Regions from separate parts of the Paenibacillus sp. WC2504 genome, predicted to be linked through region 2. Evidence: riboswitches for the same ligand, from Rfam matches in the RefSeq annotation. Region 2 holds a riboswitch; each other region holds the start of a gene.
The links. Region 2 has a riboswitch for cyclic di-AMP ahead of ACUN27_RS16195 (hypothetical protein). Riboswitches for the same ligand answer to the same signal wherever they lie in the genome.
Positions count from the first base shown of each region.

Region 1: another riboswitch for cyclic di-AMP. It lies ahead of ACUN27_RS01935 (C40 family peptidase); the one in region 2 lies ahead of ACUN27_RS16195 (hypothetical protein).
Region 3: another riboswitch for cyclic di-AMP. It lies ahead of ACUN27_RS02720 (hypothetical protein); the one in region 2 lies ahead of ACUN27_RS16195 (hypothetical protein).

Region 1 covers NZ_JBQZFH010000001.1:426,305-431,324, forward strand. The annotation lists gene ACUN27_RS01915 (hypothetical protein) at 1-56, shown strand, start outside; gene ACUN27_RS01920 (hypothetical protein) at 112-708, opposite strand; gene ACUN27_RS01925 (methyltransferase domain-containing protein) at 886-1,779, shown strand; gene sugE (quaternary ammonium compound efflux SMR transporter SugE) at 1,816-2,136, opposite strand; guanidine-I (ykkC/yxkD leader) riboswitch at 2,228-2,330, opposite strand; gene ACUN27_RS01935 (C40 family peptidase) at 2,460-2,933, opposite strand; cyclic di-AMP (ydaO/yuaA leader) riboswitch at 2,937-3,075, opposite strand; gene ACUN27_RS01940 (hypothetical protein) at 3,244-4,062, opposite strand; gene ACUN27_RS01945 (M1 family metallopeptidase) at 4,120-5,020, opposite strand, start outside.
Region 2 covers NZ_JBQZFH010000001.1:3,623,935-3,628,954, reverse strand. The annotation lists gene gudD (glucarate dehydratase) at 1-1,253, opposite strand, end outside; gene ACUN27_RS16200 (alpha/beta fold hydrolase) at 1,429-2,292, shown strand; gene ACUN27_RS16195 (hypothetical protein) at 2,344-2,727, opposite strand; cyclic di-AMP (ydaO/yuaA leader) riboswitch at 2,814-2,951, opposite strand; gene ACUN27_RS16190 (alpha/beta hydrolase) at 3,010-3,840, opposite strand; gene ACUN27_RS16185 (MarR family winged helix-turn-helix transcriptional regulator) at 3,895-4,317, opposite strand; gene ACUN27_RS16180 (oligogalacturonate lyase family protein) at 4,400-5,020, opposite strand, start outside.
Region 3 covers NZ_JBQZFH010000001.1:563,196-568,215, reverse strand. The annotation lists gene kdpA (potassium-transporting ATPase subunit KdpA) at 1-1,606, opposite strand, end outside; gene ACUN27_RS02730 (potassium-transporting ATPase subunit F) at 1,655-1,732, opposite strand; gene ACUN27_RS02725 (hypothetical protein) at 1,889-2,392, opposite strand; gene ACUN27_RS02720 (hypothetical protein) at 2,420-2,836, opposite strand; cyclic di-AMP (ydaO/yuaA leader) riboswitch at 2,960-3,128, opposite strand; gene ACUN27_RS02715 (hypothetical protein) at 3,414-3,935, shown strand; gene ACUN27_RS02710 (APC family permease) at 4,005-5,020, opposite strand, start outside.

The DNA of each region.
Region 1 (5,020 bases), 3.2 Mb from region 2:
AGTTCTTCTTGAGTCAATTGAAGCGCCGCTACGGGAGTGAACGACAGTTCATGTAAAAAAGGTCGGGTTCCATCTAAGGATGGAGGCCCGGCCTTTTCATATGCGGATCTTTTACTGCAAGTTGCTGAGTCGAAAATCGAGCCTGGCAGCAACGCCGGCAGGATTTTCCTCGGTGCGCGACCCGCCAAGGTTAAAGGCGATGATAACGACGTCATTGCGTCCGCGCCGTACAAATCGGCGAATGTCGAAAGTGCGGCCCGGGTTGTAGAAGGAAGGTGTGTTCTGCGGTCCGTCAAAGAGGAGCGGCACGCCATTGATGATGACAACGGCATAATTGTCGACAGATAGGAAAAGAGAAGCGCCGAGAATGGCTCTACGCTCAGAAAGCGTGAAACGTGTCGAAATGATGGCATTCTCACTGTTCAAATTGCCGGAGTACCAAACATAGTTGGCATTAGCAACTTGCACCCACGCAGGGTTGCGGGGAATGATTTGCGCATTGAACCACGAGTTGTCGGTGCCGATCGAAACCGTGCGCTGACTTAGAAAGCGACCCGAACCGGGCTTATGGTATTTTCTAAGCTGCGTACGGTACATCAGCATGGCTTTGCTTCTGGGCAGGCCTGCGCTCTTGGGGAGCCGAACAATTTTGCTCGGTTTTCCAGCCATTCGTTGTTTGGGAATCATTTCTCCATCTCCTATCAACATATGAATATACTTTCTTTGTATTCTATGTTTACTAGAGCGATTTGCGAGGGTGAGTGGCCGGTGTCGCCTTCTTCATGCAGCCTAAATTCTCTACTCACATAAAAAAGTACAATTAATATGTTTTAATGACATATAATATATGTTAACATAATAAAAACACAAAGGAGGAATCTCCCAATGGACGATAAGAATGATAAGACCAAAAGACTTTCCGTCTACTTGCCTGAAAAGGTGAAGACCGATCTGGAGCGCATGGCTGAGGAAACGGGCTTGTCGATGACACAGCTTATTGTGATGGCGACGCACGGTCTACTTGCGAATTATGCTTCGCAGGGCGGAGCTATTTTTGCCGACTTATTGGCAGCTAAACAACGGATCGTTCACGAAGTGAAGGATAGGCAGCGGCTTTTAAATGAAGAGAAAGAAGGCATGCAGGATTACTACGGCGCGCGAGCAGCCGAATATGAACGGATTTATGCTCGCGAGGATGCGGACTATCAGCAAGAACTTGCGATGCTGGCGGATATCGTGAAGAGGCAGGTTACGGGGAGCCGTGTCTTGGAGGTGGCCTGCGGTACCGGATATTGGACGCAGTTCATGGCGGAAACAGCCAAGCACATCGTTGGGATGGACGTTCGACCGGAGGTGCTGCAAATTGCTGCAGCCAAATCTTGGCCGCTGCATAATACATCTTTCGTCGAAGGGGATGCTTACCGGCTTTCGGAAGTACAAGGGGATTTTGACTACGGAATCGCCAACTTCTGGTTTTCGCATATCCCGAAAAATCGTCTGGATTCGTTTCTGCAAGGATTTCATGAGCGGCTTGGACGGGGAGCCCGCGTTTTTATGGCGGATAATGTGTACGTCCCGGGAAGAGGCGGCGAGCTGATTACGAGTGAACATAGCGAAGATACGTATAAAAGAAGGGAGCTGGCCGATGGCTCCAAGCATGAAATTATTAAAAACTACTATTCGTACGAAGAGTTGAATGAAATCTTTAAGCCGCTGTCGGAGCATCTGCGCATATTTGTCGGCAGCTCCTTCTGGTATGTTAGCTACATCGTGGCTTAAGAATCATCGGCCCAAGGAAAGAAGGAAACTCCTGGCTTAATGTCCGGATGTGAATTTAAGGCCGAGAACGCCGACCAGAATGAGGATCATGAATAGGATACGCAGTAAACTAACAGGCTCGTTCAGAAATAGGGTGCCGATAATAATCGCGCCTACAGCGCCAATTCCCGTCCAAGCCGCGTAGGCGGTGCCGATAGGTAGAGTTTTCGTAGCCACCGCCAGAAAATAAAAGCTGATGATCATGCCGACAATGGTGATGCTGGACGGAACCAGCCGTGTAAAACCGTTGGAGAACTTTAGTGAGATCGCCCAAACTACTTCAAAAACACCTGCAATGACCAAGTAAAGCCATGCCATCTGTGAATCACTCCTTAAGAAAGTATGCGAAGATGCCCATCTGACCGCGGCAAAAAGAAAAAGCCTGGAAGCAATATCGCGAATGCGATAAGACTCCCGGGCTTTTTCCCCTCCGTGATCACAGCGTATTCGCTGTGTGTTTTCTCTCGGACCAGACTGGCGCTGCAGCGCCACGGAACCCTAGAAACATGATGCCGTAATTATAGGACGGCTTACACGCTATGTCAAGTTACAACAGCCACAAGAAATGAATAAAAGCCCTGAGAAGCAGCTCATTCGAGCTAACGCTTGTCTGGGCTTTTTATTCATGATGAACAAGAAAATTACTTGGATTCAGCAGTTAGTTGATTGTAGATATCATCCCACAGAACACGTCTAGCGGATACATACCTTTTCGCATAATAGGATTCGCTCAGCTTGTTTTTCACGATGCCTTCATTGGATGCGGAATGAATAAATTCACCGTTACCCAAGTAGATGCCTACGTGAGAAATGCCTTTGCCTCCTGTGTCGAAGAACACAAGATCACCTTTACGAAGATCACTTTTGTCGATCCAGTAGCCCTCTTTATTTTGAGCTGCTGAACTATGAGGAAGGTCAATGCCGAATTTGTTGAACACGTACGCGGTGAAACCAGAGCAATCAAAGCCTCTTGTTGTCGTTCCCGCATCGCGGTACGGTACTCCAATCAATTCGTCAACCGTTGAGTCCAATGTGGATTCTGACGCAGACACACTCCCTAAAGCTACACTCAAAAACAAAACAAGACTAAAAAGAAGAGCAACAACCTTTTTCAACTGCTTGTCTCCTTCCGGTGCCTACGAGGTTAGCTGGAGGGTTCGGTTGAAGGTTCCCTATGATCCCTGTCTTGCAAGATCAATTCACCCGGTATGGTTCCCCCGTTTCCCCAAGAAATGAGGAATTCGGCATGAAATATTTGGTTTTTTAATGCTAGTCCCTTAAATTCGTCATAAACATCGAAATTCCTCCTTTTTCGTGCAATTGGGTCTGAAAAAATGTGTAAAGGTTCGCTTTACAGACAAAAAAACCCCCTTTTGCAAGGGGGTTGAACAAATCTAAACCATTTATGGTTTTATTTATTGCTTTTTAACGACTTAATTTGGCGGAAAGAAGCTGGAATTGCGACGTAATGGACCACATCTGCATGAAAATATGGAAAAGCGGGAAAAGTTGATAAATGATTAGCGCTACCAGACCTGCCCAGATATAGGTCGTTGTGACCGTGATCCCTGCCAAAAGTCCTGAGCTCAGTAAAAGTATCAGAGAAAGGCCGATAATCGGAAGCGAGTACCGCATGAACGTTAGGACTGTGGATATAATGCCGAGACGTGCGGCAATGGCGAACTGCACATACATGAAGAGCAGATGCAGCAGAAAACCGTACACCAGCATGCCCAGCAGCCAAGGCAGTAAATCGAGGGAAGCCTGTTCATAAGATGTGCTGTGAGCGAACACCTTCTGCACTTTGGGCAGCACCCAGATGAGCGGCAGCAGAGATAAGGCGATTCGAATCAAATACACGGCAAAGAAGGGGAGCGTGAGTTCCTTGATGCCGCGGACGAAGCGGTAGCCGGCATTTTGATCGGAATGGGTGAGCGAATAATAGACACCGCCGTTCAGCATCGGGCTAAGGAACATGCGCGCCAGGAGCAGGCCGGCCAGCCACCACAAGTAAGAGTGGCTAAGATCCGTTTTGAATAACTGAAACTGACTTTCGGCCAGAAAAAGCTGGAGCGCTTGCTTCGGCTGATCGCCGCCGGGAAACCGGTGCATGAGGGGAACTAACACCCCTTGTACAAGCTTATATAGGAGCATCCCCCAGCACATTTGGTAGATGAACAAGACAATCGTAGCGAAGGGTTGCCGTAGAGCCGCCCTGAAGCCGGATTTGAGATAGGTTGTCACCGGTGTCCCTCCTAAGCGTTGTTTTCTGAAGGCAAACTTGCCTTGTAGAGTGGGCGCCTACCAGGCTACCCACCCGAAAATAGCTTGCAGGAATTGGATAATGCCGAGATTCAGGCGGAGTTTCCACTTGGTGTCCACTTCTGCTTGCATAAAGTTATTAATATGCTTGTTCTCAAGAATGAGCGAGTAGTTCGGGTCGATACGAACCCAGTCAATAGGCGTCGTGTGGGTTAGTTTGTACTCAATGCTGCTCTCTTTGCCGTCCCACGTTTTGTCGAGCATCGTACCGTCGGCGAAATGGAACTGAATCGGCACTTCGGGCGAATTGCCTCCACGCTTGGAGATGAGGACCGTGCTCTCGTAAGGGCCGGCTCCTTTGCTGCCAGTGGCTTTCACATGGATGCTTTCAACCGTATAATCAACCATCATTGAGCCGTAGACATATTCATTGAAGAAGTCGTCCCACTTCGTTTTCGTTACATCCTCGACCACATTTTGAAAGTCTTTGGTAGAAGGATGCTTGAATTGCCATTTTTGAAAATAAGTCCGCATGATACGATCCATGGTCTTGGTGCCGACCTGTTTCTCGATGGCTTTCAGCACGAGTTTGCCTCTGGTATACACATTTTCTGCGTATTGATCATGTCCGGTATAGGCCCATGCGTTTTGCCGCAGGGCATTCGGAGAAGTAATGTAGCTGGACTCGACAGGCAAATTAGGGGTTGCCCCGAAGTCGGCCTCCATCACTTTATCCTCGGCGTAGGAGGTAAAGCCCTCATCCAGCCAAGCTTCTTCAAACTCATTGCTCGCCACAAGGCCATAGAAATATTGGTGACCGATCTCGTGCACAACGACGCGTTCCAATTCCTGATCCGGCGTTTTGTCGTCCGCGCCCCAAGCGGTTATGAGCGTAGGATACTCCATCCCGCCTGCGCCGCTGCCTCCGGGAGGAGGTACA
Region 2 (5,020 bases):
TTTTCAATGGCTTCCATGTCAATTTCTACTCCCAGACCCGGCTTGCTCGGAACATCCACCATGCCCCCAACAATCTGAAACGGCTCCTTGGTTAACTGCTGTCCATCCTGCCAAATCCAGTGTGTATCAATGGCCGTAATTTTCCCCGGCGCTGCGGCTGCCACATGGGTAAACATCGCAAGCGAAATATCAAAATGGTTGTTCGAGTGAGATCCCCATGTAAGCCCCCATTCCTGACACATCTGAGCTACTCTAACAGAGCCCTGCATCGTCCAGAAATGTGGATCAGCTAACGGAATGTCGACAGATTGCAGCTGAATCGTATGGCCCATCTGGCGCCAATCGGTAGCGATCATGTTCGTTGCCGTTGGAAGGCCTGTCTCACGCCGGAACTCGGCCATGATCTCACGGCCTGAATAACCGTTTTCTGCACCGCATGGGTCTTCCGCATAAGCCAATACGTGATGCTGATCACGGCATAGGTGTATCGCCTCAGCTAAAGACCATGCCCCGTTAGGGTCAAGTGTAATTCTGGCTTGAGGGAAACGTTCCGCCAGCGCAGTGACCGCTTCAATCTCCTCCTCACCGCGCAGGACGCCACCTTTTAACTTAAAATCGTTAAAGCCATATCGTTGATACGCCGCTTCGGCAAGTTTCACCACGGCTTCAGGTGTAAGCGCTTCCTCGTGACGCAGTCGAAACCAGTCATTCGCAGCATTTTCAGCGCCCTGATACGGAAGGTTTGTCCGATTTCGGTCCCCCACATAGAACAAGTAGCCTAACATTTCTACTTTATCGCGCTGTTGACCTTCTCCTAGCAATGCTGCAACCGGTACATCCAAGAATTTACCTAAGAGATCAAGTAATGCCGCTTCCAACGCCGTAACGGCGTGTATTGTGATGCGTAGATCAAAGGTCTGCAAACCGCGTCCTCCCAGATCCCGATCAGCGAATTGCTTGCGAACTTTAGTAAGAATGTTATTGTATTGGCCGATCGATTGACCGATAACCAGTGGGCTTGTGTCTTCAAGCGTTTTACGAATATTCTCGCCGCCCGGTACTTCACCAACGCCCGTATGACCTGCACTGTCTTTGAGGATAACGATGTTACGTGTAAAGAATGGAGCATGCGCTCCACTTAGATTGAAGAGCATACTATCGTGCCCTGCAACTGGAATTACTTTTAGTTCGGTAATAATTGGCGTGCTGGACGCTTGATTTCTCGATTGCTCATTTAGCAGTTCTTGTTTCATGGCTGATCTCTCCCTTTCCAATGGATGAATACCAGTTTAATGAAGATGACAACTAATTCGCATAACTTAAGTTAAATTGTACCACGTCATCTAGCTCCTAAGTACTTAAATAACTTTTATTCACATATTTTTGTTAGGGAATAATATGCGCTTCGCTGGAGAGGACGTTGAAATGATGATTCATTATAAAAAAATGAAGATCGACGGCTGGGAGTTATTTTTTCGCCAAGCCGGTAGTCCGTACAACCCAACCATCATCCTTCTTCATGGTTTTCCAAGCTCATCCCATATGTTCAGGGATTTGATTCCTCAACTCACAGACCGATTTCATGTCATTGCTCCTGACTATCTAGGGTACGGAAATAGCAGTATGCCTTCCGTTGAAGAATTTGCGTACACCTTTGAGAATCTATCACTTATGATTGAAAAGCTTATTGATAATCTCTGTATTTCTCACTATATTTTGTACACCCATGATTATGGAGGTCCTATCGGGTTCAGACTGGCTGTACGGAATCCGCATCGTATTCTAGGATTCGTTATTCAGAATGCTGTGGTTAGTGAAGACGGATTAGGGAAACCGTTCGATCTTTTCAAAGCACTTTGGGCGGATCGAAATCCTGCAACTGAAGCGGCCTTTGCCCAGCTTGCAACCTTTCATTTTACAAAAATGCAGTATGTAACGGGCGTGTGTCATCCCTATCGAATTAGTCCCGATGGTTACCTAATGGACCAGTTATTTTTGGATCGACCCGGTAATAGCCAAATTCAGTTGGAATTGGGCTACGATTATCGGACCAACGTCGAACAATACCCTGTTTGGCAACAATACTTGCGAACTTATCAACCTCCTACGCTTATAACCTGGGGCAAAAATGATTTTATTTTTACGGTGCAAGGAGCTCTTGCTTTCGGAGAACTATTAACATGTGTGGAAACTCACTTTTTATGCGGGGGACATTTTGTTCTGGAAGAGCAAAGTCAGCAAGTTGCGGAGCTTATCAAGTGCTTTTTTGGCCGTATCTATGCGCGAAAATAAACGAAAAAGGAGCTGCCGTAAGGCAAGCTCCTTCTCTATTGTTGAAAATCGTTAATTCGTATGGCTGATGTACGCTCTGAGGCAAGGATACGGACCACTGAAAATATGCGCCATGGCTACGATAAAGTTAAGGTGATCCAGTAAAATTTGGAGAGTGGTTCCGACGAGATGGGCTAGCGATTGTTCAACCGCTAATTCCTTTTCTGAACTCAGTTGGTTAAGCAGCTCATTATTTTGAGCGACCGTTTTACTAATTTCCATTAACGTCTGTGTTTCGACGTCTGATGGCCGGTAAGCCAAATTCGGAAATTGAATGTCGTACGTCTCCAACCGCTGTTTCAAATGAAGAATCTCATGTTGGCGCTGTACGGAATCGTTGGCTCTCTTCCATGGAAAAAGATTCTTCCATTCTTTGGTTACTTTCATAAGCAGCATGTCTAGTTCCTCCTATTTTCTCTAGAAGAGAAAAAGGAAGCGAGGGAATAGAACCTCAAATCACAATGTTCCATTGAATGTTTCTATCCATTTCTTTCTACGCTGACGAAGTTAGCTGACGGATTCGGGTTGAAAGTTAACCCTAACACTTCACTTTGTGTACTCACCCCAGGAAACTTGGTTCCCCCGCTTCTTTAATCTAAAGAATTAAGCGTATTTTATCAATTTACTCCAATGTATACCGAGAAGCAATAGTAATATTTTCTTATCTATTCTATGTCCTTAGTCATACATCCCTTGTAACCATAACATGATCCGATCTACTACCTCCATATATCTTTGCCCAACAAGCAATCCGGTGTGAGTCGTATCCCAAAGTCCTGTATACTCTGCTTGGAGATGCTCCGCTGTCGCCTTTCCCCGCCGGTCATCCTCTTCACGATTAATTGCTTTAATAACCAAGGCTGGATTAACCATCAAACTGCTGTCTATCGATATCCCACCGCTTGCCACCAAAGAGAAATAAAAATCGTTAAATGCTTTTAATGACTCCACAGTTATATACTTTCTCTGAAAATCAATGTCATCCATTGATTCATCTATACTGGAATTCTCTTCTCGGGATGGTGCGGGCATTAATACTCCTGTTGTCCTTCTAGCTATTTCTTTGTAGGGTACAGCTTCATAAACTTCCTTACTTATGCTTGTATCGATCACCACTAAGCCTGCAAGTTCGTTGGTTTCAGCCAGCTTCTGGCTCAAAATTCCTCCCATGCTAAATCCTATGAGTATCGGTGGAGCCTCACACTCGGCCAAAACCTCTTTCATATCCTCCAAATAATCTTCGAATGTTACATTTGTCAAATCGAGCACTCTACTTTTGTAGTGACCTCTCAAATTCATAACATAGCAATTCCATCCCTTGTTTATAAAGTGTGGGATGTATTTGCTCCACATCCAACTGCCCGTGTAGGCACCGTGTACAAATAAAAGCGGAGGTTTTTTGGAGGCTTCCTTCGGTAGCTCCTCTCCCTCGAAAATTTCTATAAATAGATCATTCTCTCCGATATATTTCACACGATGATCTGGCAAATCTTTTGTATAATCTTTCATGATAAGTTTCACCTCGTTATATAGTTTGACATCAAACTATTAGTCTAAAAAAATTTAAAAATTGTTATAAATTTTCGTTAGAATTCTCAGTAATTCTTCCTTTTCTTTATCCGTAATGTCCATGTAAAATACATCTAACATTTTTTCTGAGATGGTTTCAAATACCGGTTTCAGTTCCTCCCCTTTTGGCGTTAAGGCAACATAGACGACCCTTGAATCTACGGTGTCCCTTTCCTTTGTCACGTATCCTAGACGGACCAATTTATCTACGAGTGCAGTCACTGTAGACTTATCTTTATCAATTTTCTTGGCAATCTCCGCCATAGTCAATCTAGGCATCTTAAATAGAGCAAAGATAATATCCCCATGTGAAATGGCAATATCGTCGACCCCATATTTCGCCATCTCGGCTATGATAAACCGATTGGTCTTTTCTCTAATTCTGGAAATAATTGATACAGCGTCTCTTGGTTTCATATCTGTATTATAGTTTGACATCAAACTAATGTCAAATATATTTGAGGCAGCCGATGCAACTAGCCGGCTGCCTCGAACATTGTCACAAATCCACTTTATACATACAAGGAACGCCCTCCATATCAGAGGTAAAGATGATAAATGTGCCATCTGGAGAAAAAGCCGGATGCGGATGAGCATCCTGTGTGTTACCGTATGACTTCCAGCTAGTTCCATGGGAGCATAAACGCTCTTCTTGCCTCCGTTCTACATCCACTAAATAGATGAAGTGCTGCTCGGGCAGCTGCCCGTCCCCGACGATCATCGTATGATTGGCATTCGAAATAAAGTGGCAATACTTAGAGCAATTCATCCAGATTTCTTCCTCTAATGTCTCCGAGTCCATGAAACGGATACTTTCGTGATAGAGATCATCTTTATGTCTGTACACATAAGCGAATCTAGAGCCATCGGCAAGCCAATATTCATGTGTGATGAGCTCATCATGCGTCTGTTCCTTCGCACAGCGCAGCCGCGTCCCGTCCTTTTGGACTAGCCAGAGTCTGGCATCAATCAAATGCCCAGGACCTTCATGACAAAATAAAATGGTTGATGGGTCATTGGGACGAATTTGCGGATGCCCCAGCCAGCAGTCCAGCTCCTCATGCGCGATATGGCTGGTTCGCCGTTCGATATCCAGGTAGATGATTCGGCAGTGCGGCTT
Region 3 (5,020 bases), 3.1 Mb from region 2:
CGATAACTAAAATAATCATGATCAAAATCCCCATAAATAAAGGCGTATTCGTCCGAAGTGTACCTGTTGTAACGGGCACAACACGCTTAGTAGCAAGTGAGCCTGCTATTGCTAACATGGCGATAATGGAAATATATCGTCCAACCAGCATGACAAGACCAATGCTCATCGCATAAAAGTTCGTTCCAGCGCTCAAACCGCCAAAGGCAGATCCGTTATTGGCTGCACCGGAGGTGAAAGCATACAGAACTTCAGAAAGGCCATGCATCCCTTGATTCGCTATGGACGTGACCGATTCAGGACGAATCAACGCCCAAGCCGTCGGTGCTAAAATGATGAGCGGATGCGTCAGAATCGCGATCGCAGCCAGTTTCACTTCTTTGCCTTCAATCTTTTTGCCCATAAATTCTGGCGTACGTCCAACCATCAGTCCACAAATGAATACAGACAAGATGAGATAAAGCAGTCCGTTTAATAAGCCGACCCCTTTGCCTCCAAATACGTTATTTAACATCATCTCCGCAAAAGGAACAATGCTTCCTAGCGGTGTAAGCGATTCATGCATCGCATTAACAGAGCCTGTTGTAGCTGCTGTCGTAACAGTTGTGAAAAGCGCTGTTTCAGATAATCCGAATCGAACTTCCTTGCCTTCCATATTCCCATGAACGCCCATCGCATCCACAGTAGATATGCCTTTATACTCTGCGTAGAACACCGTCGCCAGCATGACCAAGAAGATGATTCCCATGGCCGCGAAGACGGTCCAACCTTGTTTCTTGTTCTTAATCATTAATCCGAATGCGTATACGAGCGAAGTCGGCAGAAGCATCATACAAATAATATGGATCATGTTGGTAAACGGCGTTGGATTTTCAAAAGGATGCGCAGCATTCGTTCCGAACCATCCGCCACCGTTGGTACCGATATGCTTAATCGATTCCAAGGAAGCCACTAAACCGCGAGTAATCGTTTGTTCAGCCCCTTCAATCGTTGTCGCTTGAACAGCTCCCAGCAAGGTTTGCGGGACGCCTTGAAAAACTAAAATTAAAGCGACAATGAAGCTAAGCGGCAGAAAGACGCGAGTAATCGCTCTAGTCATATCCACGTAGAAGTTTCCGAGGTTATCTTGACGACCCACTAATCCGCGGATAAAAGCTACCGCTACGGCGAATCCGGTTGCCGCCGATGTAAACATCGGGAACGTAATGGCTACCATCTGAGAGAAATAGGAAAGCGTGTTTTCACCACTGTAAGCTTGCCAGTTCGTATTTGTAATAAAGGAAATCGTAGTATTAAAAGCGATTGTTGGAGATACGTTGCCAATCCCATCGGGATTAAACGGCAGAAAACTTTGAAGCCGAAATACGGCGTACATGAGGATCATCATGACAAAGTTGACGATTAATACAGCTCCTAAGTACTTCTTCCATCCCATCGCTTCGTCTTCTTTAACACCCATTAGGCGATAGGACATACGCTCGAAGGGGCCGAACACACGATCCAGACCACTCTTTTCATAACCGAACACTTTCACCAAGTAGCTGCCCACCGGCTTCACCAAAAGCATGATAATCACCAGTGTGATGACTACTTGCAACAATCCCATACCCATAGTAGGTTCTCCCCCTGCTTTACATAAGTTCTAATTTATCCATTAAAATTTCTCCGGCTTCACTAAAACAAAACCGAGATAAACCATGATCGCTAGCGCAATTAGTCCAATCACAATCATTTGGTTGCCTCCTATAAGTTTTCATTCAAAAACTCGCATCGAAAGCATCAGCTTACGCTTTTTCGCAAAATTTCATAAATCCCCAAAATCCCAGAAAGGTTAATGCCATTAATAAGACCATTGTTACATCGTTGTACATCGCGCACCTCCTCCAGATCAGACAGAACCTAATTTATTTGTTTGTAATAGAGATGATAGAAGAAACTTCACATCACCATTTTTAGAATAAATAACGTAGTCAGCGCCTAACCCTTTATAAATCAATCGGGGATTTACACTTTGGGTAATCACATACATCGGCCCTGAAGTCCAACTGCGGCATATCTGAATATAGCGGCAGCATAACGTCAAGCTTTCTTCGAACAGAATAATGCTCCCGATCGGATAATCGGGGATATGGGGTGAACCCGGTAATGATGTATCCACCTGGATGATCTTTTTTACTCCCTGCCCTTCTAGCTTGAGTTTTTCCATCTTGTTGTTCGTTAATGCAACATAAGGAAACCCAGCCAACCTGATTTGTTTCATAAAGTCCTCGCCTGCCTTGGTTGGCGCAGCTATTAGCAGCAAATCGCTTTGCATGACTTTCATCGCTTCCTTTTCTGACTCATTGTAACGCCGAACTGTATAAAAATGAGGTAAAGAATCCTTAGCGTGCATATAAAAAAAACATAAAAATGCGCATGCTTAGAAAGAGACATAGGCCTCTGAATGGTCAAAGATATATGAACGATTCGATAGAACATCCAACTCTTTGTTGCCTATAGATTTATGTTGAAGCTTATCTGACAAGTCAGTTAATGCCGACTCGATCACATGAGTCCTTACTTCTCCCCATGCCTCTTTCTTCTGACGGACATACTGCAAACCGTCCTCAAGGGAAAGCCCTTTGAGTTTCTGAAAGACAACAGCCCATTGAACGAAATCTCCCTTTAGATTGCCGCAAGGAATTTCATAATCTCCTAAACCGCTTGTTCCCAAGCTTGTTGAGATGGAAAGGATGCCGCAATGGCAGTCGCGGCCATGTCCGGGCAGCAGTTTATCGGATAATTCATCATCAAAGCGATAGCATTCAATTCGGGTAATCTTGCATTCGGGAACCATGTGTAGATTCACTCTCCTCATTTTTTTGGACAACAAAAAGAAGCCTGCGAGCAGAGACTCCCTGCTCTCGGGCTTCTTGGCAGCTTGGTATAACAAGCAAGCTGTAATTAGCACATAGAACGTTGGCTCTCTCCCAATTCGCTTACGAGGTTAGCTGTCGGATTCGGGCTTGGAAGCGCCCTACCTTGGCAAGCCGGAGCTTGCCTTGGATTCACCCCGCGAAGACGTTGATCTGCATCCGTCCTCTATTGGTTCCCCCGTTCCCCTTGTGGGGACTCAGCGTTATCAACTTGTTGTGAAGTTGATGCTCTGAATCTTACGCCTCGGAGATCCGCCTTGTAAAACGTACCGCGACCTTCTTTTTGCCATATAGACGAGTGGATGCGCTTTCAAACAATTAAAGCATGAATTCTCGTTATTCAAGCTTCGTTTTTCTTCCATTTACGCCATTTTTATCGTTTTTTTATGGGTTACCCCGCTTTTCTTTACCCCATTTTTATTCCTCTCAGCCTTACAATTGAGGAGCAGAACACACACATTATTGCTGTCAGGTCTTACGTGCAAAGGAGAAATAACGATGGCTTCCGCTCCCCGTTATTATTTAGGGTTAATCCCCGAAATGTTAAATCCGATCCCCTTAACTTACGAGTGGTTCGGCGTCTTATGGTTAGAAGAGGCTAACCGTTTCCCTGTTATTGTCGGGTACTGGTTCTCTAAGGAGAAATCAGACATTATTCAAAAAGCGCAACGAGCCGGATATGCCAATTTGACCGAAATCTCGGAGCATTACGTGATCATGAACATGTACAGATCCATACGAAATAAACAAAAGGAGCAAGACTGGGAGAAGCGATCAAGGCTGTCAATTCGCATGAATTTCACAGCACCTTGGAAGAATGTTCCCTCTGGCTTGTATGTTGTCAAATCAAGAAATACCTTTCCTCTGCATGCTTCAGCCATATCGAAAAAAAGGTTTTTCCTTTGGTTAGAGCACGCGGCCGTGTGTGAAACCGAGCAGGAACTTCAAGCGTTCATTCGAAGGGTGCAAAGAGAGCACCACCTTGGGAAAAGAATCAAAACGGAGAGTCCTACGATGTAGGAAAGCCTGACATACAAAAAACGTACAGAAATGGCGTTTTACTGCCGATTTCTGTACGTTTATGGTCAGCTACTTTTTCAAATGATACGGCACCGTCGTCACGATGAGATCCCGCCTGTACAGCAGAAACGCGCGGATCAGTAAGCTGGACTGATTATGGAGAATGTGCTGCCAGTTTCGTTTGGGAATAAACTGCGGAATTAAGACGGTTACCCGGAAATTCGACTCGTTCGCCTTATGCTCCACAGTATCGATGAACTTCGTCAACGGTTGAATAATGCTCCGATAGTGGGAGTGCAGGGTGACTAACCGCACATCCGGCTGCCAACACTCCCATTTTTCTTGGAACTGCTTCTCTGCCTCCCGATCAAAGGCCACATACACCGCAATAATCTGATCTGGCGCTAACGATTTCGCGTAATTCATGGAATTTTCCACGACATGGGTAATTCCTGCGACAGGCACGATCATCACATTCCCCTTGATCGGGATAGAAGGCTCACACGTCGTGATCCGCAGCTGCTCACTCACGGCCTCGTAGTGCTTTTTGATTTTATGGAACGTATAAACAATCAAGGGGAGGAAGATAAACACCGGCCATACCTGCCCCAGCTTCGTGATAAAAAAGATCAGCATGACGGTAAAGCTAATCAAAGCGCCAATCAAATTGATCGTTAGTTTAACGATCCAGCCTTTGGGCTTTTCGCGCACCCATTTGACGAGCATCCCTGTTTGCGCAAGTGTAAAGGGAATAAACACACCCACAGCATACAGCGGAATAAGATGCTCCGTTCTGCCTTTAAACGCAATAATCAGAATGATCGACATAATCGCCAGAAATATAATCCCGTTCGAATACCCTAATCGATCCCCTCGGATCGTGAACATTCTAGCGATATATTTGTCCCTGGCCAAATTAACGGCGAGCAAAGGAAAGGCCGAATACCCGGTATTCGCGGCAAGCACAAGGATCAGCGCTGTCGTGCCTTGAATGAAGTAGTACATGTAATTTCTCCCAAAGGTTTGAGAGGCGATCTGCGAGACGACGGTTTCCTCCGCTTTAGGCGCAATGCCATAGGCATAAG